Regions from separate parts of the Megasphaera jansseni genome, predicted to be linked through region 2. Evidence: riboswitches for the same ligand, from Rfam matches in the RefSeq annotation. Region 2 holds a riboswitch; each other region holds the start of a gene.
What was found. Region 2 has a riboswitch for S-adenosylmethionine ahead of ACE418_RS09855 (MetQ/NlpA family ABC transporter substrate-binding protein). Riboswitches for the same ligand answer to the same signal wherever they lie in the genome.
Positions count from the first base shown of each region.

Region 1: it holds a riboswitch for S-adenosylmethionine, as region 2 does, so the genes downstream of both, ACE418_RS06265 (methionine ABC transporter ATP-binding protein) here and ACE418_RS09855 (MetQ/NlpA family ABC transporter substrate-binding protein) in region 2, are expected to answer to the same signal.
Region 3: it holds a riboswitch for S-adenosylmethionine, as region 2 does, so the genes downstream of both, cysK (cysteine synthase A) here and ACE418_RS09855 (MetQ/NlpA family ABC transporter substrate-binding protein) in region 2, are expected to answer to the same signal.
Region 4: it holds a riboswitch for S-adenosylmethionine, as region 2 does, so the genes downstream of both, metK (methionine adenosyltransferase) here and ACE418_RS09855 (MetQ/NlpA family ABC transporter substrate-binding protein) in region 2, are expected to answer to the same signal.

Region 1 is NZ_JBHYRR010000012.1:52,197-60,108, forward strand. It holds gene ACE418_RS06240 (gluconate:H+ symporter) at 1-774, shown strand, start outside; gene ACE418_RS06245 (MurR/RpiR family transcriptional regulator) at 809-1,666, shown strand; gene ACE418_RS06250 (dihydroorotate dehydrogenase electron transfer subunit) at 1,744-2,508, shown strand; gene ACE418_RS06255 (dihydroorotate dehydrogenase) at 2,505-3,428, shown strand; gene ACE418_RS06260 (methionine ABC transporter permease) at 3,681-4,334, opposite strand; gene ACE418_RS06265 (methionine ABC transporter ATP-binding protein) at 4,315-5,358, opposite strand; SAM riboswitch class I at 5,446-5,543, opposite strand; gene ACE418_RS06270 (aminopeptidase) at 5,603-6,835, opposite strand; gene ACE418_RS06275 (MATE family efflux transporter) at 6,840-7,912, opposite strand, start outside.
Region 2 is NZ_JBHYRR010000025.1:6,409-14,320, reverse strand. It holds gene ACE418_RS09870 (hypothetical protein) at 1-286, opposite strand, end outside; gene ACE418_RS09865 (AEC family transporter) at 305-1,282, opposite strand; gene ACE418_RS09860 (3'-5' exonuclease) at 1,294-1,959, opposite strand; gene ACE418_RS09855 (MetQ/NlpA family ABC transporter substrate-binding protein) at 2,142-2,966, opposite strand; SAM riboswitch class I at 3,058-3,156, opposite strand; gene ACE418_RS09850 (MFS transporter) at 3,416-4,558, shown strand; gene ACE418_RS09845 (FAD-binding oxidoreductase) at 4,835-6,235, opposite strand; gene ACE418_RS09840 (hypothetical protein) at 6,302-6,730, opposite strand; gene ACE418_RS09835 (MFS transporter) at 6,747-7,912, opposite strand, start outside.
Region 3 is NZ_JBHYRR010000008.1:70,178-78,089, forward strand. It holds gene ACE418_RS04735 (sulfate ABC transporter permease) at 1-393, opposite strand, end outside; gene cysT (sulfate ABC transporter permease subunit CysT) at 409-1,254, opposite strand; gene ACE418_RS04745 (sulfate ABC transporter substrate-binding protein) at 1,267-2,313, opposite strand; gene cysK (cysteine synthase A) at 2,346-3,278, opposite strand; SAM riboswitch class I at 3,357-3,455, opposite strand; gene ACE418_RS04755 (carbon starvation CstA family protein) at 3,850-5,547, opposite strand; gene ACE418_RS04760 (hypothetical protein) at 5,841-6,089, opposite strand; gene ACE418_RS04765 (GNAT family N-acetyltransferase) at 6,190-6,678, opposite strand; gene ACE418_RS04770 (M48 family metallopeptidase) at 6,743-7,834, opposite strand; gene ACE418_RS04775 (alanine/glycine:cation symporter family protein) at 7,906-7,912, opposite strand, start outside.
Region 4 is NZ_JBHYRR010000003.1:18,883-26,794, reverse strand. It holds gene gmk (guanylate kinase) at 1-447, shown strand, start outside; gene rpoZ (DNA-directed RNA polymerase subunit omega) at 463-672, shown strand; gene coaBC (bifunctional phosphopantothenoylcysteine decarboxylase/phosphopantothenate--cysteine ligase CoaBC) at 689-1,903, shown strand; gene ACE418_RS01680 (hypothetical protein) at 2,254-3,516, opposite strand; SAM riboswitch class I at 3,653-3,753, shown strand; gene metK (methionine adenosyltransferase) at 3,813-5,003, shown strand; gene priA (replication restart helicase PriA) at 5,349-7,706, shown strand.

The sequences.
Region 1 (7,912 bases), on a different contig from region 2:
ATCCCGACGGCCATCGTCGCCGGCCCGTTGTACTGCACGCTGACGCGGGACATCAATCCGGAAATCCCCAAGGGCATGTACAACCCGAAAATCTTTAAAGACGATGAAATGCCCGGCTTCGGCATCTCCGTCTTCACGGCCCTGGTCCCGGTCATTCTCATGGCCGCTTCGGCGATTGCTAAATTGACCATGGGTGCCGACGTACCGGCCCGTCATGTCCTGACCTTCTTCGGCCAGCCGGATATCGCCCTGACGATTTCGGTAGCCATTGCCATCTATACTTTCGGCCTGGGCCGGGGTAAATCCATGGAAGACGTCATGAAGACGGTCCAGGATGCGGTCTTGACCATTGCCATGATCCTGCTCATCGTCGGCGGTGGCGGTGCCTTGAAACAGGTCCTCATCGACAGCGGCGTCGGCACGTACATCGGCAACCTCGTCGCCGGTTCTGATTTATCACCCCTGCTCCTGGCCTGGCTGGTCGCTGCCGTCATCCGCACGGCCTGCGGTTCGGCTACGGTCGCAGCTTTGACAGCTGGCGGCATCGCGGCGCCTATCTGTGCGGTTACCGGCGCCAGCCCGGAACTGATGGTCCTGGCAACCGGCGCGGGCTCGCTCATCTTCAGCCCGCCGAATGACCCCGGTTTCTGGCTCTTCAAGGAATTCTTCGGCCTGACGGTCAAACAGACAGTCCGCACGTGGTGCGCCCTGGAAACGATCATCGCCGTCATGGGTCTGGCCGGCGTACTTGTATTGAATCTCTTTGTAGGCTAAAATAAAAGTGAATACAGAAGTAGGAGGGAAGACGATGGAAGAAACGAAACTCCAGTTATTTCCTGTCCTGCGCAGCGCATACGGCGGTCTGACCAAGTCAGAGCGCCGTATTGCCGATTATATCGTCGATCATACCGGTGAGGTCATGGAACAGACCGTTTCGGACCTGGCCGTTCATGCGCAGAGTTCGGAAATCACCATTTCCCGGTTTTGCAAGAAATTGGGATGCAGCGGTCTGAAAGAATTGAAGCTCATGCTGGCTGCGGAATTATCGGCGGCGCCGCAGAAGGCCTTCCACGACATCCAGGCCGGCGATAGCGGGCGGAACGTAGCCACCAAGGTCTTTGCCAATATTGCCGAAGGCCTGCAGGATACGCTGAGCCTCCTCGATTATGAAGCTCTCGATGCGGCGGCCCGGCTGCTCTTGAAAGCCCGGCGCATCTACGTCTTCGGCTTTGGCAACTCGGCGACGGTCTGCATGGATATGGCCACGCGCTTCTTGCGCCTGGGACTGGCTATCCGGGAATATGCCGATTCCCATATGCAGGTTACGGCAGCGGCCTTGATGACGGCCGACGATGTGGTCATCGCCGTATCTCACAGCGGGGCAACGAAAGAACTCTTGCAATCGGTCCAGGCTGCCAAGCAAGCCGGGGCCAAGGTCATCGTCATTACCAGCCACGGTCAGTCGCCTTTGGCTGCTTTGGCCGATATCTGTCTTTGCGGCATGGGACGCGAAGTCCAGTACACATCGGAAGCCGGTGCGTCGCGCCTGATCCACATGGCCATCGGCGACGTCCTCTATACGCGCGTGGCCATGCAGGAAGAAACGGTCTTTCGGGACAATATGGAAAAGATGCGCCGCGAAATCGGCAAGAAGCGGCAGCGCTGATTTTGGCTACGAAAATCGGCCGTTCTGTGGTACAATAAAGCTGTTCTTATTGCAAATAGAGGAAGGATGATTAGCAGGTGAAGAAATTCTTGGAAATGGCGACTATCGTCGAGAATGAAGCCATTATTCCTGAAGTCTGGAAAATGGTATTCCATGCTCCGCAGATTGCCCGGGAAGCACAGCCCGGCCAATTTGTCAATGTCCATCGCGATGGGGGACAGACCTTTTTGCGCCGGCCTTTCGGTATTGTCGATGCCGATGCCGAAACGGGCAATGTCACGATCATTTACCGCCTGGTCGGCAAGGGCACCGTTGAAATGAAGGGCCTGCGCAGCGGCGACGCCCTGAGCGTCGAAGGCCCCCTGGGGGAAGGCGTCTTTACGACGGCACCGGGACAGGTCCTGCTGGCTGGCGGCGGCGTCGGCCTGGCTCCGCTCATCTTTTTGGCCAAGCGCCTGGACCATCCCATCGTACTCGTCGCCGGCAAGACGGCGGCTGAAACGTTCTGGACGAAGTTCTTTGAACCCTATGCCGGCCAGATCTATGTGACGACCGATGACGGATCCCAGGGCATCAAAGGTTTTGCCGTCGATGCGCTGCCGCAGATTTTTTCGGAACATGCTATCGACCGCGTATCGGTCTGCGGGCCGACGGTCATGATGAAGACCATCGCCCAGGCTTCGGCCCAAGCCGGCGTGGCTTGTGAAGTGTCCATGGAAAAACGGATGGCCTGCGGTATCGGCGTCTGCCTGGGCTGTACCTTTGAAAGCAAGCTCGACGGCAAACGCTATAAAGTCTGTGCCGACGGGCCTGTATTTGACGCGAAGGAGGTCTTTGCATGATCAGCGAACGCATTGCCGTCCAATTTGCCGGTATTTCCATGAAGACACCGGTCATGGGAGCATCGGGGACCTTTGGATTTGGCGTAGAATACCGTGATTTTCTCGACCTCGACCACGTCGGGGCCATTATTTCCAAGGGCATCACGCCGCTGCCGCGGCCGGGAAACCCCGGCGTCCGCATTGCAGAAACGCCGGCAGGGATGCTCAACTGCATCGGTCTGGAAAATCCCGGCGTCGAAGTCTTCAAGCGGGACATCCTGCCCAAGGTCAACGAAACCTGCCAGACGCCGCTCATCGTCAATATCTCGGCCGGGACAGCCGAAGAATACGGCGAATTGGCAGCTCAGTTAGACGTCGATGGCGTCGCAGCCCTGGAAGTCAATATTTCCTGCCCCAATGTCAAAGAAGGGGGCATCGTCTTCGGCACGCAGCCGGAAGCGGCTGCGGCTGTAACGCGCAGCGTCAAGGACCATACGAAGAAGCCGGTCATCGTCAAATTATCGCCGAATGTCACGGATATTACCGTCATGGCTAAAGCCGTCGAAGCGGCCGGCGCCGATGCCGTATCGCTCATCAATACCCTGACGGGTATGGCCATCGACATCAAGACCCGCCGCCCCTTGCTGGGCAATATCACCGGCGGCCTGTCCGGCCCGGCTGTGAAGCCCGTCGCTCTGCGCATGGTATGGCAGACGGCCCAGGCCGTATCCATCCCCATCCTCGGCCTGGGCGGCATCTCGACCTGGCAGGACGCCGTCGAATTCATGCTGGCCGGCGCCAGCGCCGTCGCCGTCGGTGCCCATAACTTCGTCGACCCCAGAGCCGTCGAAACCATCGCCGAAGGTCTGGACCAGTACTGCCAGGACGAAGGCATCGAACATATCCAGGACATTGTAGGGGCATTAGAGATTCGTGGCTAGGGACTAGTGGCTAGTGGCTCGTGGTTAGTGGTTAGTAGTTAGTGGCTCGTGGCTCGTGGCTCGTTGTGGGAATCCAATTCATGAGCCCGTTGGGTATATGTAAGATTCCCGTGACCCATTGATATGAGCGGGCCGCCCTTTGGGACGGCCCCTACGAAGCGGTCCATGGGACCGCGGCTAACCCCTAACTGCTAGCCACTAACCACTAAAAAAGGAGCTGTTGCATGTGCAACAGCTCCTTTTTTCTATTATTTATTTCTTATTCTTTTTTCGTGATGCGAAGTCGCCGCCGGCCTGGATGACGTTGACGACGACGATGAGGATGATGATCGTCGCCAGCATGACGTCGGGACGGAAGCGCTGGTAACCATAGCGGATAGCGATGTCCCCTAAGCCGCCGCCGCCGATGGCGCCGGCCATGGCCGATGCCCCGATGAGATTGACGATGAGGACGGTGATGTTATTGATGATCGTCGGCAGGGCTTCGGGAATGAGGACCTTGCGGATGATTTGGAAGGGCGTAGCCCCCATGGATTCCGCTGCTTCGACGAGGCCGAAGTCGACGTCGCGGATGGACGTTTCGACGAGACGGCTCAGGAAGGGGATGGCGACGATGGTCAAGGGGACGCAGGCTGCCGTCGTACCGATGGACGTGCCGGCAATGAGGCGCGTCAGCGGGATGATGGCGACCATGAGGATGATGAACGGGATGGAACGGATGATGTTGACGATGGTGCCAAGGATCTGATTGATGAAGCGGTTTTCCAGGATATGGCCCTTGCTGGTCGTGACCAGGGTGATACCCAGGGGAATCCCGATGATACCGCCGATGACCGTAGCGACGGCGACCATATAGAACGTTTCTTCAATGCCTTGGAGCATTAACTTAATGATTTCTTGGGACATAACCTAAAACCTCACTTCCAATCGGTAATGTTTTGATATACGAGAATGCTTTGGCCTGTGTTTCCATGTCGCCCATGATGACGACGATGAGGTAGCCAAAGGGTTCATCCTGGATGTAGTCGATGTTGCCGTAGAGGACGCTGACTTCGACGTTGAATTTGCGGACAATATCGGCGACGACGGGATCATTAGTGGCAGCGCCCTTAAAGCGCAGGCGGACGAGCATGTTGCGGTCCGGTGCCGGCTGATCCGTGACGCCCAGGTTCTTGATGCCTGCCGGCAGTTCCATGTTGATGATGGACGTGACGAAGTCCTTCATGGTCTGGGACTGAGGATTGGTGAAGATGTCGACGACGCGGCCCATTTCCTTGATGACGCCGCTTTCGATGACGGCAACGCGGTGGCAGATTTCCTTGACGACGGCCATTTCATGGGTGATGACGACGATGGTGATGCCCAGGCGCTGGTTGATGTCCTGGAGCAGTTCCAGGATAGATTTTGTCGTCTGCGGGTCCAGGGCTGACGTGGCTTCGTCGCAGAGCAGGATTTTCGGGTCACTGGCCAGGGCACGGGCGATGCCGACGCGCTGTTTCTGGCCGCCCGAGAGCTGGGACGGATAGTTGCCGGCCCGGTCACTGAGGCCGACCAGGTCGAGGAGGGACGCGACTTTCTTTTCGATGACGTCTTTCGAGGCGCCGACGAGTTCCAGCGGGAAAGCAATGTTTTCGGCAACCGTACGGGATGATAAGAGATTGAAGTGCTGGAAAATCATGCCGATGTTCTTGCGTTCTGCCCGCAGCTGGGATTCATTCATCTTGGTCAAATCCTTGTCGTCGATGATGACCTGGCCGCTCGTCGGTTTTTCTAACATATTGATGCAGCGGACCAGCGTCGATTTGCCGGCACCGCTCTTGCCGATGATACCGAAGATCTCGCCGTCGTCGATGGTCAGGTTGATGCCCTTCAGGGCCTGGACCTGTGCGGCGCCGCCGTAGGTCTTGGTAATATTTTTCAGTGTAATCACAGTATCAACTCCTCAAAATAGGCGTAACTAGAAAAAGCAACCACAAAAAAAGGCCGTCATGCAGATGACGGCCGTATATACGGTTTCATTTCATCTGTCGGAATGTTCCGTTGGAATTGGCACCTTCCCGGTAGGGGGTTGCCGCAGCGTCATCGGGCCAGTCCCTCAGCTGCTCTGGATGAAGGATATATGGTTGTTGCGTTTTATAATAGCACGGATGGCCGGGCTTGTCAATGGAAAATCGTTATTGCGCCCAGTCGCCAGCCGTAAAGACCGGTACCGTCGTGCTGTCGGCTTTCGTCCCGGTGATGGTCAGATCCGGTGAACCGACCATGAAATCGACGTGGATCATGGAATCGTTGAGGCCGGCTGCGGCGACGGCGTCTTTATCCATATCGGCACCGCCAGCCAGGCAGGTCGGATACGATGCGCCCAGGGCCAGGTGACACGAGGCGTTTTCGTCGAAGAGCGTTTCATAGAAGAGGATGCCCGACAGGGAAATGGGCGAGTGATAGGGGATGAGGGCCACTTCGCCGAGGCGGCAGGCACCGTCGTCGATGGCGATGAGCTTCTGGAGGACGTCTTCTCCCGTTTCGGCTGCGGCGTCGACGACTTTGCCGTCTTTGAAGGTCAGGTGGAATTTGTCGATGAGGTTGCCGTTATAGACCAGGGGCTTGGTGCTGTAAACCGTGCCGTTGACGGCATCCGCCTTGGGCGCCGAATAGATTTCTTCCGTCGGGATGTTGGCGTTGAAGAGCAGGTGGTCCGCCGTTTCTTCCATGCCGCCCTGCCAGATGTGACCGGCCGGCAGGCCGATAGTCAGGTCTGTTCCCAGGTTGTTCGTATAATGCAGGCTGGTGAAATGCTGGTCCGTCATCCAGGTCCGGCGCTTCTTCAATTCGGCCAGATGGGCATCCCAATCGGCCAGGGCATCGGCACCGTCGGCACGGGACGACTGGAGGATTTGCTTCCACAAGGCTTCGTAAGCGGCGGTAGCATCGAGGTCCGGGTAGAGCAGTTTGGCCCAGACGGCACTGGGGACGGCGGCGACGAGCCACGTCGTCTTCGAGGCCATCATGCCGTCGATGTATTCCTTCAGGGCTTCATTCTGGGCTTTCTGCTGGGCGAAAATCTTCTTGGTGTCGATGCCGTCCATGAGGTACGGGTTGGCCGAGATGAGGCTGAGGAAGGCCGCTTTCTTATGGTAATAGTAAAGGCTGAAGTCGCGGCGCCAGTCCGGCAGGGATTCGAAATATTGCAGATCTTCGTGTTCGTAGCGCAGGCGGGCCATATCGTCAGACCGCCAGTTGCAGACGACCTGGGCGGCGCCGGTTGTATAGGCTTCTTTTGTCAAGAGGGTGACGAAGTCGTGCGATTCGACAGGGGCATTGATGACCAGGGTCTGGCCTTTTTGGAGATTCAGGCCCTTCTGTAAGAGGACGCGGGCATAAGCCATTAATTGTTTCGTAGTTGGCATAAAATCACTCCTTAGTAGATGAGGATAGGACAGGGACTTTCCAGGCCGTGTGCTTCCACAGGCGCCAGTTCAGGGCACTGGCGTTGATGGCCAGGCTGATGATGAGGCTGATCCAGTAGCCATAGGGCCCGTAGGACGTGACATGGGCCATGGCATAGCCCATGGGGATGCTGATGAGCCAGTAGGTCACAAAAGCGACATACGTGATGATTCTGACATCCTTATAGCCGCGAAGGATGCCCTGGACCGGGGTACCGGCTGCATCGAAGAAGGAAAAGGCGACGGCGTAGAAGATGAACATGCGGATGGCCCAGAAGGTCTCGGCATCGCTGGTGAAGATGGCCGCAATAGTATCGACAAAGTGATAGGTCACGATGATGAGGGCGATGGCAATGGTAAAGGCCGTCATCTGGCAGAGCACGGCATACTGCCGGGCAGCGGCGTAGTTACGGGCGCCGACTTCGTAACCGATGACGATGGTCGCCGTCAGGCTGATGCTCCAGGGCAGGGTATAGGTCAGGGTCGAGAAACTGATGGCTGCCTGGTTGGCTGCCAGGTATAAGGTGCCGAATTCAGCCATGAGCAGGCCGACGATGGAGAAGAGGCTCGTTTCGCAGAAGACGGCGATGAAGATGGGAATGCCCAGTTCCAGCTGATGGTAGCAATGGTACCAGCTGAAAGGCCGCAGGCGGCTCCAGAGATGGTAGGAACGAAAGGGTTCCATCCATTGCAGGACGGCGGCGAAGAGCAGGAAGGATACCCAGGAGGCCAGGGTAATGGCATAGCCCGTCCCGATGCCGCCCATGGCCGGAATGGGACCGGCGCCGAAGATGAGCAGGCGGAAGAGAATGATCGTCAGGACCAGGTTGGTCACTAAGATGGCCATGGAGACGTGGGTCTTGCCGTGGGCGTCGACGATATAGCGCATCGTCGCCTGCAGGCAGATGGGAACCAGCCCCAGGGCCAGGGCCTTGAGGTATTCCCAGGCGATGTAGCGGACTGGCGCGTCGAGGCCCATGAAGTCCAGGAAGGGCGGCATGAGGACGGCGCCGGCCAGAAAAATGACGGCCGTAAAGC
Region 2 (7,912 bases):
CGTACATCTGCTGTGTATCGATGCTGTTGGTATAGATGGCGATATACAGGCCGCTGTCTATTTCACCGTACAGGCGGCTGCCCTTGAAGTAACGCTGGGTCAGCGGGTCGACGGGAACGGGGAAGTCGAGCTTCTGGAGATTTCCCGGCAGTTTCAGGGAAATGGCCGAGCCCATGCCGTCGACGCGCCGTTCTTTGAGGGTAATCGTATAGCAGGCTGTCAGGCTCAGCGTAACGATGAGCAGGCATAAAGCCAGACAGAGAGAGCGGATTCGGGTATGAGTCATGAGTGCACCTCGCGAAAGTTATTTGAAAGGCAAGTATCCCCAGGATACGAGCAGATAAAAAGCAGGATAGAGAATGAGGATATATAGGAGCTGTGTCGTAATGAACGGCGCCATGGCCAGGTTGACGTTCAAGTCGTAAAGGCGTTCTGTAATTAAGGCGTTGATGGCACAAGGTGTGGCCATGACGATGACAATCGTTCCCAGGAGCACCGGATCCGACGTGAAGTACAACGCCAGGAAATACGATACCAGCGGCGTCAGGACCATCTTGATGGGGATGAGGTCCAGGGTCTTACGGGCGTAGTCCTTGAAGTGGGAAAAGTCGATGAGGTAGCCGACGGGGATGAGGGCTACCCAGGCGCTGACATGGATCAGGGCCTGGAAAATCGTCGTCCCGGCAGCCGGCCTGGGGATACCGGCAGCGTGCAATGCCGTGCCGATGACCAGGGCCACGACGGATAACTGATTCCAGTTGATGAAGATCGATTTCCAATTATCCTTGAAAAAGACGAAGAAGTTGCGGTCTTTGCCGCCATGCTGGTAGTAGTAGCCCATGGGGAAAAGGACAAAGAACATGAGCAGGTTCTGAAAGACGCCGATGATCTGTACATAGGCATAGGACATTTCTCCATATAGGATATAGCTGCACAGGCCGCCGAGCATCCCTGTATTGGCCGGGATGGCAGCGATGAGATAGCTGCCGCGGTCGACAAAGGACGAGAATTTGCGCTGCCGGCCCAGCAAGAGGACGACGGCCAGGGGCAGCAGGCCGTTGAAAAAAGCAAAGAAAGGCAGACTGAGCAAATCCGTCCGCATGGGCAGGACCCAGAAGCTGAGCAGGGTCAGGGACGTCATGATGACGATAATGTTGAAGCGGATGAGCCAATTCGACTGGTCCGGTGTCAGCCATCTCCGCTTTTTGGCGACATATCCGGCTATCATGGGCAGGATGATGTCTGTAAAAATATAAACCATCCGGAGTGTCGTATCTTCCATGGCCGCCCTCGTTACTTGCGGGCAGCGCGGAAGGCGTCGGCCAGGGAGAACGTCAGCGGTTCGGCCGGCTTGGTGGCGTCGATGATAGGCTGCATGATGTCGCGGAATTCTTCTTTCTTCTTCGATAAGACGTAGAGCTTGGACGTGTTGCGGGCATCCCAGAGGGCGTCGTGCATCTGGCCGTCGAAGGTTTCGCCCAAGGTGCTGACGGCTTTGTCCAGGGAAATGACGTTATCCAGGCCCAGGAGGTTACAGTAAATCTGCTGGAAATTCTGCCAGTGGTCGAGCATCCAGCGGACGCGGTCGTCGTGCTCGTCGATTTCTTTGAGGCGGAGTTCGCAGTCCAGCTGGCGCCAGTCGTTTTCACTCCAGGCGAACATTTCGTAGGCATTGGGGCAGCCTTCATTGCACCAGGTCAGGAAATGGTCGAAGGCCTGGCGGAAATGGGGCTTCCCGGCCAGCATTTCCATGGTGATACCAGTCAGTTCCTGACAGGTCTGATTCATGGCTGTCGTATATTCGGGCAGCACATATTCTTTATAAGACGAGATTTCATTCCCGTCTTCATCTATTTTGACAGCACCGATTTCGATGATTTCCCCCTTGCAGATGCGGCGCGCTTCCTTCTGGTCCCGGCCGATAGGGTTCATCTCGAAATCGACAAATACGGCTTTCATAATAAACGGTGTCTCCTTTCTGAATCTGATGGACAACCCTTATTATACCATAAGTAAAGGGCTTGTCGCACGTGCGACAAGCCCTTTTAAGAGGATTCAGGCGGGCCGCCCTTTGGGCGGCCCCTACGAACCACTAGCCACTAGCCACTAGCCCCTAGCCACGAACCACTGGCCACTAGCTGCTAAAACGCCGGCAGGATGGTTCCCTGGAAGTGTTCTTCGATGAATTTCTTGATCGGTTCCGACTGGTAGATTTCTAAGACTTTCTTGTATGTTTCGTTGTTTTCGTCGCCCTGACGGACTGCCATGACGTTGGCATACGGCGAATCTTTCGATTCGACGAGGATCGAATCTTTCTGCGGGTTCAAACCAGCCGGGATGGCATAGTTGGTGTTGACGCAGGCCAGGTCCGTATCGTCGAGGGAACGGGGAATCTGAGCGGCATCGAGTTCGACGAACTGGAGGTTCTTGGGATTATCGGTGATGTCCGTTACCGAAGCGTCGACGGAGTTGCCGTTCTTCAATTTAATCAGGCCGGCCTGCTGGAGCAGGAGCAATGCGCGGGCTCCGTTGGTCGGGTCGTTCGGGATGGTGACTTTGGCACCGTCTGCGACGTCTTTGATGTCTTTATATTTGTGAGAATAGACGGCCATGGGCAGGATGATGGTCTTGCCGATGGACGTAATCTTCAGGCCCTGTTTCTTGACGACATTATCCATGTACGGCTGATGCTGCATGGAGTTCATGTCCAGATCGCCTTCGGCCAGGGCTTTGTTCGGCTGTACATAGTCGTTGAATTCGACGATTTTGATGGTGATACCCTGTTTAGCCGCTTCTTTTGCGACTTCTTCCATGACTTCAGCATGGGGACCGGCAGTGACGCCCATTTTGATTTCTTTTTTGTCACCGGAAGCACCGGAATTGGAAGACGAACCGCAGCCGGCGGCAAAGAGGCATGTCGTCGTAATGAGGACGGCGGCGAAGAGTTTTTTTACTGTTGCGTTCATGTAATCATTTCCTTTCTGCATCTCTACTAACATAAGGGCTTGCCGGTCAAAAAGAAAAGCCGTCATACAGATGACGGCTCAATTTGCGATTCGTTCATCTGCCGGTATACACCGCTGGACTTGGCACCTATCCCGATAGGGGGTTGCCGCAGCGTCATCGGGCCATTCCCTCGACTGCTCTTGATGAAAGACAATGTTTTGTTGTTGGTGTACATATTATCATCTCTCAAGGAATCTGTCAAGAAATATTGTCATTCTTGAGGAAATTTTCTTTTTATGTTATAATAATATCGCTCATCGGAGGCTTATGCTCGTATAGTATAAAGCCGGATAAGATGTCACTTCAGTCCTGCACTGGAGGAAGGATGCGTACGTAAACGCGTCTTTCGATAAAGGTGCAGCCCTGGGTGGTTTCTTGTCCGGCTTTTTTTAGTGTGAGGTGATAGAAAATGATGAATAAACGAGATATCCTGTGGCAGATTTACAGCGCTAAAGCTTTTTACTTCCTCGGCGGCTTCGGCTTTACGTCGTGGGCTTCGCTCATTCCTTTCCTGAAGCGGCAGCTGCAGATTCCCGACGACCATCTGGGCTTCCTCCTGCTGGCCGTGGGCTTAGGCGCCCTGATCATGATGATGCTGGCCGGGGCCATCGCCGGTCGTCTGGGCTGCCGCCGGTCTTTGACGGTTGCCGGCCTGGCCATTGCCGTCGTCTTGAACATCCTCTGCTATGTGCCCGTTTATGCGACGGCCTTGATTACGGCCGTCCTCCTCGGATCCTCTCTGGGGCTGCTCGACGTCGTCGTCAACATCAACGGGATCTTCATTGAACGGAAAGTCCGTAAACGGCTCATGTCGGGCCTTCAGGCCATGTGGTCCCTGGGGAATTTCGCCGGTGCCGCTTTTTTTGCAGCTCTGCTCCATCTGGGACTTTACTGGAAAGTCGTCATGCTGGCCGGAGCCGTCTTTATCGTCCTCTGTGTCTGCTTCTTCGCCCCTCACCTCCATGGGGAACGGCAGGCATCCAGTAAAGGTGCTTCCCTGGTCCTGCCGAAAGGGAAAATCATCCTCGTCGGCCTGGTCTGCACCATTGCCTTCCTGGTAGAAGGTTCTATCAACGATTGGAGCGGCGTCTTCATGACGACGGAAAAAGGCATCGACATTTCCCAATCCGGCCTGGGTCTGACCTTGTTCACGGCGTCAGCCTTCCTGGCCCGTCTGCCTGGAGATTCCCTGACCATGCATTTAGGACCACGGCGGCTGTTGGCCTTTTCTCTGCCAATTGCCTTTGCCGGATTTTTAGGTATCCTGCTCATCGGAAGCGGTCCTTTCTTGTTTACCTCATATGTCCTCATCGGCGTCGGCTGTGCCAATACCGTGCCGATTTTCTACTCTTTTCTGGGAACGCAGAAAGACATGCCCGTCGCCGATGCCGTAGCTGCCGTCAGCACCATCGGTTACGCCGGCATCCTCTTGGCACCGGCCGTACTGGGCTTCATCGGCCGGGCCTTCAGCCTCTACGCCTCCTTCGCCTTAGTCACGGCCCTCTTAGTCATCATGGCCGTCATGGCCATGCGGCTCTTGCGGGGGAAATAGTTTGTAGTTTGTAGTCGGGGATGTGTAAGAATCCCGTGACCGACTTGCGTAAACGGGCGCCCCACGTGGGCGCCCCTACTAACCCCTAGCCCCTAACCACTCAAAAAGAGGCTGTCGCACGAAGGTTTCTGCCATCATGTGATGCCCCGTTTACTTTATAGTTTGTAGCACAGAGTTTGTAGTTTGCAGAGAAAACCTTCAAATTTAAAACCATCCGCTAACAACTAACTGCTAGCCACTTAAAAAGGGCTTGTCGCATGACGACAAGCCCTTTTTTTACGCATCAATCACTTTCCCCGGGTTGAGGATGTCTTTCGGGTCCATGGCCCGTTTGATGGTCTTCATGATTTTCAGTTCACCTTTTGGCGTGAATTGTTCCATATATTTCAGTTTCTTGGCGCCGATGCCGTGTTCACCGGCCAGGCGGCCGCCGACGCTGTAGGCATAGGCATAGACTTGCTGGTGGAATTCTTCGACGTTCTTTTCCCATTCTTCGTCGCTCATGTCCATTTTGCAGAGGACGATGTGCAGGTTGCCGTCGCCGATATGGGCGTTGATTTTGACTTCAAAGGGATAGTTCTTGCCGATGTCCATGATTTTTTCAATGGTCCCGGCGATTTTATGGACCGGTACGACGACGTCGTCCGTGAGGAAGACCTTGCTCTGCAGTTCAACCGATGTCTGGCAGTTGCGGCGCATGTTCCAGACGCGGTCATCGGCTTCCAGGACTTCGGCAGCGCCCGATTCTTCACAAATCGTGCAGACGGCATCCATCTTGGTGTCCAGTTCATCTTCGTGGAATGTTTCGACTGTGATGATGACGTAAATGCCGTCGTCATAATGGGGCATGTCTTTGTAGTGGCAGTAGTCAGCACAGCCGCGGACGTAGGAATTGTCCATGTATTCGACGCTGGTCGGGTCGATACCGGCTTTCATCAGCTTCGGCACCATATGCAGGGCCTGGCGCGGATCCGTGTAGATGGCCAGGACGTCGAAGCGGTACGGCGGCAGGGGGATGAGTTTGACCGTGACTTTGGTGATGATGCCCAGCGTCCCTTCACTACCGATGATGAGCTGTTCCAGGTCATAGCCGGTAGAGCATTTCTTGAGGATGCGGCCACATTCGACGATGTCGCCAGTCGGCGTGACGATTTCCAGGCAATAGACCTGGTCGCGGGTGACGCCGTAGCGGACGGCGCGCAGGCCGCCGGCATTGGTAGCCAGGTTACCGCCGATGAGGCAGCTTTCTGCGCTGGACGGGTCGCCGGCATACATGAGGCCGACTTTCTTGGCGGCGTTCTGCAAGTCTACCGTGCGGACACCGGCTTCGACGGTCATGTACATGCCTTCTTCATTCAGTTCGATGATCTTGTTGAGGCGGTCCATGCAGAGGACCAGGCCGCCACAGACTGGGATGGCGCCATCGGCCAGGCTGGTGCCGCCGCTGCGGACGGTAATGGGGAAGTCGTATTCATTGGCCAATTTGACGATGTCCGAGATTTCCTGGGCGTTGGCCGGGGATACGGCTGCTTCCGGAAGGTGGAACATGGCCGGATTGGTTTCATAGTCTGTCTGATACTGTAAGAGCAGGTCTTTATCGGTCTTGACATAAGTCGGACCGGTGATAGCCTTTAATTTTTCAATGATTTCTGCCGTAATGGGCTGATAAGTTTTCAAGCAAAGGGCCTCCTTATAAAATTATGTTGTCTTATTTTACCATGCTCTCATCGCTTAGGGAAGGCATCAGAATTTGAAATCAATAGTCGCCGATACGCCGACACCCTGGACGCGGTTGAGATTGCTGACGTCCGTCGTAGCCATAGGGATGAGGGCATTGGCGCGGGCGATGCCGTTGAATTCGCCTTCCAGCTGGGCAACGGCCTTGACTTTTTCGACCTGTGCCGACGGGCCGATGACCTGGACAGCACCGATATATTTACCCGTGCCGACGCTGACGATGGGGACGACCTTAGTGGCATAATCCGTGCCGACACCGTTCTTCATGAGCAGTTTGTTGAGGAAATCGTTGATGGAATCGCCGTACTTAGAGACGAGGACGGAAATGCCGCCGACTTTTAAGATGGAACCGAGGTTGAAGGCCTGGACGGCTGTACCGCCGGCAAAACCGAGGAGCGATGCAACCGTAACGGCTGCGATGAGTTGTTTTTTCATGGAAATACCTCCTGAATCAAGCTTTTTTTTGACTATTGCCACGGGCCAGCGAGGCCGCGACGGCAAGGAAACAGAGAGCGGCTAAGATGGCAAATGATGCATGTAAGGCCGCCAGGATGCCATCCGTATAGGACGGCTGATTGGCCGTTTCTGTCGTCATAATGAAAGTGACGACAGCCATGCTCAGGGCCTGGCCGAGGTTGCGCGATAAGGCCAGGATGCTCGAAGCGATGCCGTGATGCATCTTTTTGACGGACCCCATGATGGCGCTGTTGTTGGGCGCACCGAAGAGGGCTGCGCCCAGGCCGATGAAGACCAGGAAGACAGCGGCGCCGCTGACGGGGATGTGCGGGAACAAGGCGAATGCCGTCAGCCCCAGGGCCGTCAGCAGAAGGCCGATAGAGGCGATGCCCCGCGGGCCGTATTTATCGGAAAGGTCGCCGGCCCGGGGCGACAGGAAGGCCATGATGATCGGCTGGACCAGGAGAATGGCCCCGGAAACAGCCGGCGCCAGGCCGAGGATGACCTGAAAATAGAGGGATAACAGAAAGGAAACGGCATAGGTGGCACTGTACTGGATGAGGGCGGCCAGATTGGACATGGAAAATGTCAGGTTACGGAACAAGTAGAGCGGCAGCAGGGGATGGAAGGATTTCCCTTCGTGGATGACAAAGGCTGCCAGCAGGACCAGGCCGGCCCAGAAAAAGGCGCTGTAATCCTCAAAAGACGATAAGCCGTACAGCGCACAGAGGATGCCAGCGACGGACAAAGCCGTACTGACCAGGTTGACGAAAGGCGCGCCGTTGGCATACCATTCTTCTTTGATGGGCCGGATGAAGGCGTAAGACAGGACGATGGCCAGGGCCGACAGGAGAAAGATGCAGCGCCAGCCGACGAACTGGGTCAGGGCCCCGCCGATGACCGGCCCCAGGGACAGGCCGAGATAAGTCAAGGCTACGGCCCGGCCGAGAATATGACCTTGATGGGCTTCATCTGTCGTCGCCAGGAGCAGAGGCATATAGGATACATAGACGCCGGACAAGGCGATGCCCTGGATGGCCCGCAAGACGATGAGGCCGGTCAGGGTCTGGGCAAAGGCCGCCGCTGCCGTAGCCATGGCAAAGACTACCAGGGAAATAGAATACGTCCGCCGCCTGCCGTGGACGTCGGACACTTTGCCCA
Region 3 (7,912 bases), on a different contig from region 2:
TCCCCAATAATCGTTGAGGACTTCGATCCACTGGCCGATCCAGCCCATGCGGCCGAAGGTCATGATGAAGGCCAGGCCGGCGATGACCGGTGAGATGGAAAAGGGGATATCAATGAGCGTCGTCAGGAAATGCTTGCCGCGGAAATCGAATTTCGAAATAGCCCAGGCCGCGCCGAGGCCGAAAATCGTATTGACGAAGACGGCGATGACCGTCGCGATCAAAGTCAGGCGCAAAGCCGACAGGACGTAGGGCGTCGTCAGGGCCCGGATGTAGAAATCCCAGCCTTCGGCCAGCGAATTGGTGATGACCGAAATGAGGGGCACAATGAGCATGATGACGACGAAGAGGACGCTGATAGTCAGCAGCACGACTTCGGTCTTACTGTGTTTCATAACGTCTCCCCTCCTCTACTGGACGCGCCGGGCCTGATGGACCTGGATCATATTAATCGAAAACAAAGTAACAAAAGCGATGACCAGCATAGCCAGGGCAATGGCCGTCGCGCTGGCGTAATCGACGTAATTGAGCTTCTGCATGATGACGTACGATACGACCTGCGTATGATGCTTGGCGCTGTTGCCGGAAATATAAATGACACTGCCGTATTCGCCGAGGCCTCTGGCAAAAGCCAGTCCAAAGCCGGTCAGGAGGGCCGGCCGCAGTTCCGGGAAAATGATGCGCCGGAAAATGGTGAACGTCGACGCGCCGAGCATACTGCCCGCTTCTTCATACGTCGGGTCGAGCTTTTCCAGGACCGGCTGGATCGAGCGGACGACGAAGGGAATGCCGACGAAGATCATGGCGATGGTCAGGCCGATTTTGGTATAGGCGATCTGGATGCCATAGCTGGCAAAGAAGCTGCCAAAGAAGCCCGTATCGGAATAGAGCTTGGATAAGGTAATGCCGGCGACGGCCGTCGGCAGGGCAAAGGGCAGTTCGATGACGCCGTTCAGGAGCCGTTTGCCCGTGAACTCATAGCGGACCAGGACCCAGGCCAGGATGAAACCGAAAACGCAGTTCACCAGCGCTGCCAGGATGGAACAGGAAATACTGGTGATGAACGCATTGCGGATGCCGCTGTTGGTGATAAGCTTGGCGTAGTCATTCGCCGTCAGCTGCAGGGAATGGGCCAGGACCGAAGCCAGCGGGATGAGAATGAGCAGGGACAACATGGTAATCGTCATGCCCATGGACAGGCCAAAGCCGGGAATAATCTGATTGCGCCCGCCGGAACGGGCAAAAAAATGTTTCATCCGGCTCCCCTCCTATTCGTTACCGTTGACGTCGGCCATGATCTTATCGAACAAGGCATCGTCATTGAAAAATTTGACATAAGCTGCATCCCAGCCGCCGAAGTCGCTGATCTTGGTCAGCTTGACCTTGAGATCGAAACGGTCGGCATAACGCTGAAGGATGTCCGGATTCGACGGCCGGAAACCGTTCTTGGCAGCCAGCTCCTGGGCTTCATCGGAATAAAGGTAGGCCAGGTATTCATGGGCGGCTGCTTCATGGCCCTTGCGCCGTGCCAGGCGGTCGACGACGGCCACGCTGGGCTGGGCCTGGATACTGATACTGGGAACGACGAGGTCGAACTTATCGGGATATTCCTGCATCGAATAAAGCGCTTCGTTTTCCCAGGCGATAAGGACGTCACCTTGTCCGTTTTCGACGAAGGTCGTCGTCGAGCCGCGGGCCCCGGAATCCATGACGGTGACGTTGCGGTACAAGTCGGTCAGGAAAGCACGGGTCTTGATTTCATTTCCCCCGAAATGGTCAAGCCCCCAGCTCCAGGCCGCCAGGAAGTTCCAGCAGGCACCGCCGCTGCTCTTGGGATCCGGCGTAATGACGCTCACGCCGGGTTTCACCAAATCATCCCAGTCGCGTATCCCTTTCGGGTTCCCCTTGCGGACCAGGAAGACGATGGTCGACGTGTACGGTGCCGAATCATTGGCAAAATCGCTCTGCCAGCCTTCATGGATGAGGCCGGCCTTTTCGATGAGCGAAATATCATGGGCCAGGGCCAGAGTCACGACATCGGCCTGGCTGCCCTCAATGACCGACCGGGCCTGACTGCCCGATCCGCCATGGGACTGGATGATGCGGATATCCTTGCCTGTCGTTTCTTTATAATGTTTCTGGAATAATTCATTATATTCTTTATATAACTCACGGGTTGGATCATACGAGACATTGGTCAGCGTCACCGTGCCGCCGCTCTCAGCGGTATCGCTGCGTCCGCAGCCCGCCAAGGCCCCCGCGACGGCCAGTACTGTCGAAAAAGCCAGTATAGCTATGATGCGCTTCTTGTTCATTTTCTTTCCCCCTCTATACCGGCTTAGATGCCTTACCCCTCAAATAAAGCCGTCGATAAATAGCGTTCGCCGCCATCCGGCAGGAGGACGACGATGGTCTTGCCTTCGTTTTCCGGCCGGATGGCCAGCTCCAGGGCCGCCTGCAACGACGCGCCTGATGAAATGCCGACCAGCAGGCCGTCGGTCTTGGCCACTTCCCTCGCCCGGCCGTAGGCGTCCTCATTGGATACGTCGATCACATCATCTACGAGAGACATATCCAGGACTTTCGGAATGAACCCGGCGCCAATCCCCTGAATGGCGTGCGGGCCCGGCCGGCCGCCGTGAAGGACGGCAGAATCTTTCGGTTCGACGGCAACGATCTGGACCGTTTCTTTATGGGCTTTCAAGCCCTGGGCCGTCCCCGTAATGGTTCCCCCCGTGCCGACAGATGAAATGAAGATATCGACCTGGCCATCCGTGTCGCGCCAGATTTCTTCAGCCGTCGTCTGGCGATGGATAGCCGGATTGGCCGGATTGTCGAACTGCTGGGGAATGAAGGCGTTGCCGTAAGAATCCCTCAATTCTTCGGCTTTGCCGATGCTGCCGCGCATCCCCTCGATGCCCGGTGTCAGCACGATTTCCGCCCCCAGGGCCGACACGATCTTACGCCGTTCCAGGCTCATCGTGTCGGGCATGGTCAAAATCAGGTGCAGGCCCTTCACGGCGGCCACCAGGGCCAGGCCGATGCCCGTATTGCCACTCGTCGGCTCGATGATGACTGTATCCTGATTGATTTTCCCCTGACGGATTCCCTCTTCGATCATCGCCGCAGCCACGCGGTCTTTGACGCTGCCCAAAGGATTCATGTACTCCAGCTTGCCCAGGATGCGGGCCTTGAGGCCGTGGACCTCCTGCCAGTGGGTCAGTTCCAAAAGCGGCGTATTGCCAATTAACTCTGTCAAATACTTTGCCACATGCTCCATGTCATCAGCTCCTTTTCGGCAAAAGAAAAGCGCCACCTGATAAATGCAGATGGCGCTATAAATAGACGTATGCCCATGACTTCATCTGCCAGGTTGATTCCTGCTGGAATTGGCACCTTACGTACGTAGGTTGCCGCAGCGTCATTGGGCCAGTCCCTCGGCTGCTCTGGATGAATAGGTTTCGTATTGTATTGTCCTTATGAATGGTTGTACAATACGATCATATCGTACAACACATGATGGTCAAATTTTTTAAGTACCCCATGATTACATACCTCTTAATGATTGAAAATGAAGTGTTCCCTATCGGAAACGTTACTGAGATTGTACACTTTACTTAGTATATTGTCAAGGGATTTTAAGCAAAAACTTTCATATTTTACAATGTAAACGTTATACCTCGTATTACAAACAGAGATTTAACTTTATAAATTACATTTTTTATAAGTAAAAGGAGCTTGTCGTATAACGACAAGCTCCTTTTTAAGGGGTTAGCCGTTAGGGGTTAGCCGTTAGTGTCTAACAGCTACCGGTAACGGCTAGCTGCTAACTGCTAACTGCTAACACACCCTCAATGCGTGGCTGTGGGCTGAGCGTCGTGGTGCGCCGTTTTATTGTCGGCGTGGACGAGTTCTTTGCCGCAGTGGTAGACGATGGAAACAGCCAGGACCATCAGGGCGATGGCCAGGACGAACTGCAGGCCTTCGATGAGGAGCGACCAGTTGCCCGAGGCAATCTTGATGATCAGGGCATAGGCCGATTCGACCAGTGCTGTCATGGTAACGCAGAACATGACGACCATCGGGACGTACAGCATGAAGCTCTTGCGGCCCGTCGTCTTGAGGAAGACGGTCAGGCAGATGAGGACCATAGCCGACAACAGCTGGTTAGCCGACCCGAAGAGCGGCCAGATGTTCATATAGCCGCCCAGGCAGAGCAGGAAGCCGAAGAACAAAGTGATGACCGTAGCAAAGTATTTATTGACGCAGATTTTCTGGATAGCATTCATTTCCTGTCCTTCATCGACACTGAACAATTCCTGGAAGGACATACGGCCGATACGGCCGACCGCATCGAGGGTCGTCAGGGCCAGGGCCGAAACGCACATGGTCATGATGCAGGCAGCGGCCGTCTGGGACAGGCCGAACATGGTGAAGAAACCAGCGACAGCGCCGGAGAAAATCTGGAACGGAGTCCCCGAAGCGACATGGCCGTTAGAAGCGGCTGCGCAGGCAATGACCAGGGAAACGACACCTAAAACGGATTCAACGCACATAGAACCATAGCCGACGAAGACGGAATCCTGTTCTTTATCCAGGGTCTTTGACGACGTACCGGAGGAAACGAGGCTGTGGAAGCCAGAAACGGCACCGCAGGCGATGGTGATGAACAGAATCGGGAACAAATCCTTGCCACCGACCGAGAAGGACGTGAAGGCCGGCATATTCAGCGTCGGCTGTGCAACGAAGATGCCGATGACGCCGCCGGCGATCATCATGAGCAGCAGGAAGGCGCTGATATAGTCACGCGGCTGTTTCAAGAGCCACATGGGCATGATGGAAGCAAAGAAAATATAAGCGAAGATGATATACAACCAGGTCATGCGGTCCAGGTAAATCGGCAGGTCGATGCCGACATAGAGCATGGCAATCAAGAGGACAATGGCAATGACAAAGCGTACCTTTTCACTGGGATTGAACTTCTTGATGAACAGGCCAAAGGCGATGGCGACGAAGATAAAGAGCATGGAAATGGAAGCCGCTGCGGCATTAGGCAGGACCATGGACCCATCTTTGGCAAAGCCGTTGAAGGTCGTAGCGACGATATCGCCGAAAGCGGCGATGACCAGCAGGCTGAAGACCCAGCAGAAGAGCAGGAACAGGCGGCGGCCCGTCGTGCCGATATACTTTTCGATGAGGACGCCCATGGATTTGCCGTCATTCTTCATCGATGCATAGAGAGCTGCAAAGTCCTGGACGGCCCCGAAGAAGACGCCGCCGATCATGAGCCATAAGAAGGCCGGCAGCCAGCCATAAGCGGCTGCGATGATTGGGCCCGTGACAGGGCCGGCACCGGTAATAGACGAGAACTGATTGGCAAAAACCGTGAATTTAGAAGACGGCGTATAATCCTGACCATCTTCCAGGCGATGAGCCGGCGTCAGGGCGTTGGGATCGATTCCCCACGTCTTAGCCAGCCACTTGCCATAGAACCGATAGGCTACCGCCAGGATGACGATAGCACAGGTGACTAAAACAACACCATTCATACAAATTCCTCCTATACTTACAAAAAACAAATAGTTTGGTGCGGAGGAGCTGAAGATGTTAAGACAAATAAAGAATAAAGGCTATAAAATACATCTTCGCTTCTGCGCATATGTACGGTATATCACGATTAAAAAGGCCTGTCAAATATACCATTAAGTCATTGTCGGCGTTTCGCTTATAATTTTTAAGAATAAAAAAGAGATTAAACGTTATGTTTTCGTTTAATCTCTTTAACATATTACATGCCAATGTGGCAATTATTTATATTTTATGGATTTCAATTTTTTCACTCTTAATGTCCCGTCAAGCTGGCCTGGCCGGCCTGGCTCGTCTGACTGCGCTGCGCCGTACGCGAACGACGGACTCTTTTCTTGCGGGCAGCCGCTTTCTTGGCATTGGCCTGGAAGTTCGCGACGATAGTCCGGGCCAGCCAGCCCATCAAACAGCCTGTCAGCAGAATCTTGACAGCCAGCAAATCCCACGTCGTCGATAATAATAAGGCCAATACGACAAAAATAGACGTAACGATCGTTTTATTCATGAACAAACACATCTCCCCTGTCGATATACAAAAAATTCATCAAACTATCTTTAATTATATACTTTTTTCATGAATTCAACAAGGGCTTGCCGCACGACAGCTACGCAAAAGTCAGCCGCATCTGATACCAGGTGACGCCGCCATGGACAGAGGCGCTGACGCCTTCGTTCTGGAAGCCGAATTTTGCATAATACGGGAGCAGCTTGTCTTTACAGGTCAGGACCAGGCCTTTGCGTCCCTGCCGCCTGGCATCGGCAATGGCCGCTTCCAGGAGCTGTCCGGCATAGCCATGGCGGCGGTACGAAGGCAGGGTATTGACGCCGAATATCATCTGCCAGTCCCCTTCTTCGTCATGCATGGCGGCCTGGGCGTACATTTCATCGGTCAAATCCCGTTCATCCGTCACCATGCCGTCGACGAAGGACACGAGGGTTCCCTTTTCATCGAAGAGCAGCCAGAAATGCGCCCCATAATGGGCCAGGCGGTCCTGAAATTCCGCTGCCGTCGCCGCTTCTGCCGGCGGGAAGCAGGCTTTTTCTACAGCCGTCACAGCGGCTAAATCGGCCATCGTAGCCGTTCTGATTTTCATGATAAGTAATCTCCTCTTTCCTGTATCGTTTCTCTTCATGATACAGGCTATTTTGTTTCAGTCATTATTTGATTTTATTCAGCTGCGCTGCCAGTTCTTCCGCTGACGGGTCGCCGTTGACCGGCGTCATGATGTTCTGCTGCCCTAAGTAGAGCGTACCGCCAGAGGCCGTGGCCTGCTGCTGATTATGACCGTTCTTATAAGCTGCGGCCAGGTTGCCCAGGACGAAGTACGACCGTTCGGCACTACTCATGCTGGACGTGGCAGCGGGCTTGATGAATTTCTTGCCGTTGACGTAGACCGTGCCGTCTTTGACGCTGGCATGTTTGCCGCTCATTTCGTAGAGCTTGTTGGCGTAGTTATCGCGCCGTTCCTGGTTGGACGGGTGGTCGGACGGCGAGAAGATTTCACCGACGAAGTTGCTGGAATTATTGCCCTGTTTTTCCATGACCCGCTGCCAGATGGCGGCTGTCGCTCCCGGATTATAGCCAGCCCGGGTAATATAATCGAAGGACAGGTTGTCCGCTTCCCATTCAGCAGCCCTGTCGATATGGACCGTTTCGATCTGATTGCTGACCGTATTGAGGATGAGGTTGTTCAGGCCGGATCCGCCAATCGTATCGGCCAGGACCATCTTGCCGATTTCGACATTGACCTTCTTCTGCGTCGAGTTGGCGACGTGGTGCTTCTGGCCATGGCCCATTTCATGTCCTAAGACGACGGCGATTTCATCATCGTTGCTGACCAGGTCGAACATGCCCTTGTTGACGACCATGACGTGGCCCATGGTGCAGGCCGCATTAAAGGTCGTATCCGGACTGACATACCAGCGGTACGGCAGACTGGTAATACTGGAATCGGTCTGGGCGATGCTGGCGCTGAGACGGTTCATGATGGTCGACAAGCGTTCATTATAATATTCATTGTTGAGGACGCCGGTCTGCTTGGTGACGGACTGGTAAATCGCAGCCTGTCCTTCTTTCGTCGTATCATACTGCTTGATCTGCTTGCTCAGGGCCGACTTCACCTGGAGACCGCCGATGACGTCGGTAATGAGGTCCGCCTGGACCGGCTGGACCGGAACGATGCCCATAGGCAGTGAAAACGCGGCCATGACGGCGACGCAGGCTGCAGCTGCTTTTTTCTTCATATTCATAAAAAATCACCCTTCCCCTGTAACGGAAATCTATACTTCCATTATACAAGGAAAGGGTGGACTTGCAAGGCTTAATGA
Region 4 (7,912 bases), on a different contig from region 2:
GATAACGCGCGGTTCGAGCAGCTCCTGGCCGAAGATGCCTTCCTGGAACACGCCAAGGTCTACGACCACTACTACGGCACGCCGAAGAAGTACGTTTACCAGATGCTGGAAGAAGGCAAGCATGTCATGCTGGAAATCGATATCCAGGGGGCCATGCAGGTCAAAAAACGCTATCCCCAGGGTGTCTTCATCTACATCGTACCGCCCAGCCGGGCTGTCCTGGAAAAACGCCTCCGCGGCCGTCAGACCGATTCGGATGAGGTCATCGCCGGACGCCTGGCTAAGGCCCGGGAAGAGCTGGACTGGATCGACCGCTATGATTATGTCATCGTCAACGATGACCTGGATAAGGCCGTCGACGAAGCGGCTTCCATCTTGAAAGCCGAACAGTGTAAAGTGACGCGCAATGCCTATCGCATCGCCCATACGAAAGAATTGTACAAATAATAGGAGAGATGAACTATGTTAATTAAACCGACCCTTGAATCCCTGATGACTAAAGTAGACAGCAAATATACGCTGGTTACGCTGGCTGCGAAACGGGCCCGCCAGCTCACCGATGGCGACGAACCCCTCGTCGACGTCGATACGACCAAAGTAGTTTCTATTGCCATGGAAGAAATCGACCAGGGCAAGATCACGTATGAAGCACCGCGTGACGGCATTAAATAACACGGAGGTGTTTTCCATGAGCTTGGAAAAGAAAAAGATTGTCTTAGGGATCACTGGCGGCATTGCGGCCTTCAAGGCGGCTTCCATCGCCAGCCAGCTCCGCAAGCGGGGGGCCGAAGTCAAATGCATCATGACCGACCATGCGACGAAACTGATCACGCCCTTGACGATGCGGGAAATTTCCGGCAATCCCGTTGCCGTATCCATGTTCGACGATGTGCCCGAATTCAATGTAGAACACATCGCCCTGGCCCGCTGGGCCGACGTCTTCGTCATCGCTCCGGCGACGGCCGACATCATCGGCAAGGTCGCTAACGGCATTGCCGATGACATGCTGTCGACGACCGTCATGGCTACGACGGCACCGGTCCTCATCGCACCGGCCATGAATACCAACATGTATCTCAACCCCATTACCCAGGACAATATGGCTAAACTGAAGAAGTTCGGCTACCATTTCATCGCTCCTGACAGCGGTCATCTGGCCTGTGGCATCGACGGCGTCGGCCGCCTGCCCGAACCGGATACCATCGTCGACTACATCGAGCTCCTGGCCTGCCGCAATGACCTCCTGAAAGGGAAGAAAGTCATCGTCACGGCTGGCGGCACGCGGGAACCCATTGATCCGGTCCGCTTCATCGGCAACCATTCCAGCGGCCGCATGGGTTTTGCCATCGCCAAGGCTGCCGTCATGGCAGGGGCAGAAGTCACCCTTGTCGCCGGGACGACGGACAACCTCAAGACGCCGGTCGGCCTGGCTCGCCGCATCGATGTCGGCAGTACGCGCGACATGAAGACGGCTGTCGATTCCTATTACGATGACTGCGACCTGGTCATCAAGGCGGCAGCTGTCGCCGATTACCGTTCGGCCCATCCGGCAGAAAACAAGATCAAGAAGAACGACGATACCCTGACCATTGAAATGGCCAAGAATCCCGATATCCTCTACGGCCTGGGCCAGCGCAAGACCCATCAGACCCTGGTCGGCTTTGCTGCTGAAACGACGAACGTCATCGAATACGGCACGAAGAAGCTCAAGAAGAAGAACCTCGACATGCTCGTCGCCAACGACGTCAGCGCCGAAGGGGCCGGCTTCAAAGGGACGACTAACATCGCCACCCTGCTTTTCCCCGACGGCTCTATGGAAAAATTAGAAAAAATGGATAAAGACGAACTCGCTGCCATCATCGTAGCCCGTGCGGCTGCCATTATGGAGAAAAAACATAGCTGATAGCAGGGAGTTTGCAGAAAAAAGAGGCTGTCGCATTAAGACAGCCTCTTTTTACGTTGATCGTAGGTCGTTCATCGTTTGTCGTATGGGATTAAAAATATCAATCCATCGCGATGAACGATGAACTACGAACGAAAAACTTTTAAGTTGAAGGGGCCTCGCATGATGGCAAAAACCTTCGTGCGACAGCGCCTTTTTTTAGCCGCTAGCAGTTAGCCGCTAGGGGTTAGCAAATGGCTTTAATGTTGTTGTAGGGGTCGTCCCAAAGGGCGGCCCGCCACGAACCACGAGCCACGAACCACGAGCCACGAACCACGAGCCACGAGCCACGAGCCACGAACCACTAACCACTAACCACTCACATGCCCTACGATAGCTTTGGCGAAGCCGTTGAGGTTGGTCGGGCCAATGGAGAGGAGGGGGCAGCCTTTTTCTTTGGCTTCGGTAATGGCCCAGCGGACGAGCGGTGTCTTGCCATCTTCCATGTTGATGACTAAGAGAGCTGATTCTTTCAGCAGCCGGTCATCGCCCGGGCGGCCGCTGATGACGACAACGGCACTGAAACGGCGCTGGATGCGGCGCTGCCAGTCGGGATCGCCGCCGGCCAGGGCTATCTGGCGTTCCTTGAGGAAACGGTCCAGCTGGCGCGTATAATCGCGCTGGGTCATGAAAGAGGGCAGGTCCAGACCGCGGTCTTCCGGGTCCCGGGCCGAACGCGACGCTTCCTGAGGCGTCACTTTCCGCGGTGCCTGGCCCTTGGCCAAGTCCGGCCGTACCTGGCGCTTATTGAGTTCCTTGCGCAGGGCCAGGAGTTCAGCAATCTGACTGGATGCCGTTTCCTTTATCTTTTCGATGTACTGTTCCTGCTTGCGGATGCGGTCTTCATACTGTTTGCGGTCCTGTTCGCGGCCGGTCCGTTCGGCATCGAGTTCCTGGCGCAGCCGTTCTAGTTCAGAAAGGACGGCCGTGCGGTTCTTGGCTTCCAGGCGCAGGCGCAGGAGTTCTTCTCTGTCAGCATCCATCTGGGCTTTTTCTTCCCGCAGCTGCTGAAGTTCTTCTTTTTCTTTGCCCATCATCATGGCTGGCGTTTCCTGACCGCCTGTGACCGCTTCATCGGACCAGGGCTGGTCGCAGATGGCCATGAGATAGATGCCCAGGGCATGGGCTACGGCGTGTTTGGCCATCTGTATGTCTTCAAAGACATCGGTCAGGCCGAGGATCTGGCTGTCCGTCTGGAGCATGAGCAGGTCGATGATGCCCATATAGGAAAAGGATTCCATGGTCTGGGCCATGTCGTAGCGTTCGAGGTGAATCGTGCCGGCGTAGATTTCTTCCGGGTTTTGCTTAGACGTATAATACGTGTTGATGAGCAGCCGGTCAGCTGTCCGTTCATAGATCCGCAGTATCAAGGCGTCTTCCTTGTCCGTGCCGGTGTGGCGGCTGAAGGTCAGCCGTTCCTGGGTGAGAAGGGTCGTTACCAGGCTCTGGGTCTTGTACCATTTGCCCAATACTTCTACCCGCTTGGCCAGCCGCAGGTCGCCGGGCTTGCTGCAGGTTGCATAATCGAAATAAGGGTCGTTGAAGAATATATCTCTAGGCCGCAATTTGGTCATATCTAATCATCCTTTCTATCTTTTACATTATAACCCTGCCCATGGGGCAACGTCTAGTAGACAATGTTTTTTAGGCATAAAAAATACTTGCAAAATAGACGGACTTGAATTATAATGGATAAGCAAACCAAATAAAGAACCATCAAGAGACGACGGAGGGACTGGCCCTGTGATGTCGCAGCAACCTTCAGCTATGAAAGGTGCTAATTCCAGCAGTGATATACTGGCAGATGGGGATTAGAAGCCCCTCTCATGAAGTCATGAATGAGGGGAATTTTTTTTAAGGAGGATCACTCATGGCTAAAAATCGTGAATTCTTTACATCCGAATCCGTAACCGAAGGCCATCCCGATAAAATGGCTGACCAGATTTCGGACAGCATTTTGGATGCCATTCTTGCAAAAGATAAAAACGCCCGCGTTGCCTGCGAAACCCTGGTAACGACTGGCATGGTACACGTCGTCGGTGAAATTTCTACGACGTGCTACGTCGATATCCCGCACATCGTCCGCGAAACGATCCGTGAAATCGGCTATACCCGCGCTAAATATGGCTTTGACTGCGACACCTGCGGCGTTCTCGTTTCCCTGGACGAACAGTCTCCGGATATCGCGATGGGCGTCGACGATGCCTTGGAAAAGAAAGAAGGCAATACGGATAAATTCGATACCATCGGCGCTGGCGACCAGGGCATGATGTTCGGCTATGCCACCAACGAAACGGACGACTACATGCCGCTGCCGATTTCCCTGGCACACCGCCTGGCACGCCGCCTGGCCAAAGTCCGCAAGGATGGCACGCTGCCGTATCTCCGTCCCGATGGCAAGACCCAGGTCACGGTCGAATATGAAGACGGCAAACCGGTCCGCATCGATACTATTGTCATTTCGGCACAGCACAGCCCCGAAGTCGGCCGCGAACAGATTGAAAGCGACCTCCTCGAATTCGTCATCAAACCGGAACTGCCGGAAGGCTTGTTCGACGACAAGACGAAGCTCTTCATCAACCCGACTGGCCGCTTCGTCATCGGCGGTCCGCAGGGCGATTCGGGCCTCACAGGCCGTAAGATCATCGTCGATACCTATGGCGGCATGGCTCGTCATGGCGGCGGTGCCTTCTCCGGCAAGGACCCCACAAAAGTTGACCGTTCGGCCGCTTATGCAGCCCGTTACGTCGCCAAGAACGTCGTCGCTGCCGGCCTGGCTGACAAATGCGAAATCCAGCTGGCTTATGCCATCGGCGTAGCCCGCCCGGTTTCCATCCACGTCGAAACTTTCGGTACGGGTAAAGTCCCGAACGAAAAAATCGTCGAACTCATCGAAAAGAACTTCGACCTCCGTCCGGCTGGCATCATCGCCATGCTCGACTTGCAGCGTCCGATTTATAAACAGACCGCTGCCTATGGCCACTTCGGCCGCAACGACCTCGACCTGCCTTGGGAAAAGACAGACAAAGCCGACACGCTCCGCAAAGAAGCCGGCTTATAAGAGGCGGTTCGATAAACTGAACATTCAGAAAAGAGGCTGTCGCATTAAGACAGCCTCTTTTTACGTTGATCGTAGGTCGTTCATCGTTTGTCGTATGGGATTAAAAATATCAATCCATCGCGATGAACGATGAACTACGAACGAAAAACTTTTAAGTTGAAGGGGCCTCGCATGATGGCAAAAACCTTCGTGCGACAGCTCCTTTCAAGTTGTTAGCGGATGGTTTTAAATTTGAAGGTTTTCTCTGCAAACTACAAACTCTGTGCTACAAACCATAAAGTAAACGGGGTCTCGCATGATGGCAGAAGCTTTCGTGCGACAGCCCTACACAAAGGAGGTGTCCCTTTGATTGCTGAAATCATCATCAATACGACGGCGAAACGGCTGCAGCAGACCTTTTCCTATATCGTTCCTGACGGCCTGGCCGTCCGCATCGGCAGCCGTGTCCTCGTGCCCTTTGGACACCGCCGGGAAGAGGGCATCGTCGTCGCCCTGCATGAGCAGCTGGATGAACCGGCTGATTTCACGCTGAAACCCGTCGAGGGCCTGCTGTCGACGCAGACGGGGTTCCAGGAAGAAATGATCCGCACGGCCCTCTGGATCCGTGACTACTATGTCTGCAACCTTTCGGAAGCCCTGCGCCTGTTCATGATCGATAAGAAGGGCCTGGTCCGTCAGGACCTTTTATCCGTCGGCCCGGCCACGCCGGTGAGTCCTGAAGGGCGGCAGCTCCAGGCCTATGTGGCCGACAAGGGAAGCCGTGAAAAGGGCAGCCTTGTCCGCCGTTTTGGCAAAGAACTCGTAGAACAGGCCTTAGCCCGTCAGGTCCTGACCAGCCGGACTTACTATAAGAACCAGATTGCCGACAAGATGGAAGACTGGCTTTCTTTTGTCCATGATGATGAAGAAGACCTCCTCCACGGCCGGCGGCGTCAGCAGGAATTGCTCCAGGCCTTGAAAGAGAAGGGGGAAGGAGCCGTTTCCTATTGGCAGGGCCAGGGCTACAGCCGTGACCTCATGCGCCGCCTCTGCGCAACGGGGCTGGCCCGCTGGAGCCAGCGGCCGGCCAGGACGACGAATATCCTGCCGACCCTTTCCAGTGATGTTCCTTTTACCTTGACACCGGAACAACGCCAGGCAGTTAGAGTTATCGGAAGTGATGAACAAGGCAGAACCTACGTCCTCCACGGCATCACTGGCAGCGGCAAGACCGAAATCTATATGCAGCTGGCCAGCCAAGTCCTGAAAGAGGGCCGGCAGGTCGTCGTCTTAGTGCCGGAAATCGCCCTGACCGGTCAGATTGTCCGCCGCTTCCTGCGCCGCTTCGGCGACGATGTCGTCGTCATGCACAGCCAGCTTTCTCAAGGGGAGAAACGCAACAATTGGCTGCGTATGCAAAATGGGACCAGCCATATCTGCATCGGTGCCCGGTCGGCTGTCTTCACGGCGGCCCAGTCCATCGGTCTGTTCATCGTCGACGAAGCCCATGACAGTTCGTATAAGCAGGATGAAGCGCCGCGCTATCATGCCGTCGCGGTCGCCCGCCAGCGGGCCGCCTACTATGGCTGTCCCGTTGTCCTGGGCAGTGCGACGCCGGCACTGGGCGACTACTATAGGGCTCTGCAGGGTGACTATGTGCTGGTCGAGCTGACTGAGCGCGTCGGCCAGCGGCCGCTGCCTTCGGTCCAGGTCGTCGATATGCGCGATGAATTGGCCCGTGGGAACTACCGTGTCGTTTCCGATACCTTATTGAACCTCCTGGAAGAGACCCTGGCGGCTCGCCAGCAGGCCATCATCCTGCTCAATCGCCGCGGCTTTTCGACTTTTGTCATGTGCCGTAAGTGCGGCTATGTCGTCAAATGCGATACCTGTGACGTGGCCATGGTCTACCACCGCCAGGCCGCCCACCTGCGCTGTCACTACTGCGATGCTGAAAAGCCCGTACCGACGGTATGCCCGTCATGTGGCAGTAAATATATCAAATTCTTTGGCAGCGGCACGGAAAAAGTGGAACAGCAGCTCCATGAACTCCTGCCAAGGGCACGCATCGTCCGACTCGATCAGGATACGACCAGCCGCAAGCACAGTGGCGACCGCATCATCGAAGCCTTCCGCCGCCATGAATACGACATCCTCCTGGGGACGCAGATGGTCGCCAAAGGCCACGATTTCCCCGGCGTCAGTGCCGTCGGCATCTTGTCAGCCGACAGCCTGCTCAATATTCCGGCCTACTGGGCTGGTGAACGGACCTTCCAGCTCCTGACCCAGGCGGCTGGCCGGGCCGGCCGCGGCGATATCCCAGGCCGCGTCGTCATGCAGACTTACGCACCGGACCACTACGTCATCCAGTGCGCTGCCCGCCAGGATTACAAGGCCTTTTATGACCAGGAAATCCAGTTCCGGAAAGAATTGGGCTATCCGCCTTTCCAGGAAATGGCCAAAATCTTAGTCCAGGACGAATCGGAAGAACAAGCCTGGCGCAAAGCCAACGACGTCGCAGCGGCCTTGAATGGCTGGAACCGGGACCATGGCGATGAAGTGGCCGTCATCGGCCCCTACGAAGACGTCATCAAGAAGATACGCAATAAATACCGCGTCGTCCTTTCCCTGACCGGAAAAGACCTGACAGCCATCAAAAAAGCCATGCAGCATCTCCCGGCCTGCTGGCAGACCGGCGTCCTCATCGACGTCGATCCCGCATAATCCTTTATAATCGTACCTGCCTTTTCAGCCCATCCGTGATATGAGCACATTCCCACATCAGGTAGAAACGGGCGCCCCACGTGGCGCCCTACAGGGATTTTACGGAATCCCTACAGCCATTGTAGGGGCTTGCACGTGGCGGTCCCGCTCTAGGATATGTGTGCTTTCCCGGACAGGCTGTTGGTGGAATCATCCAAATTCCTAAT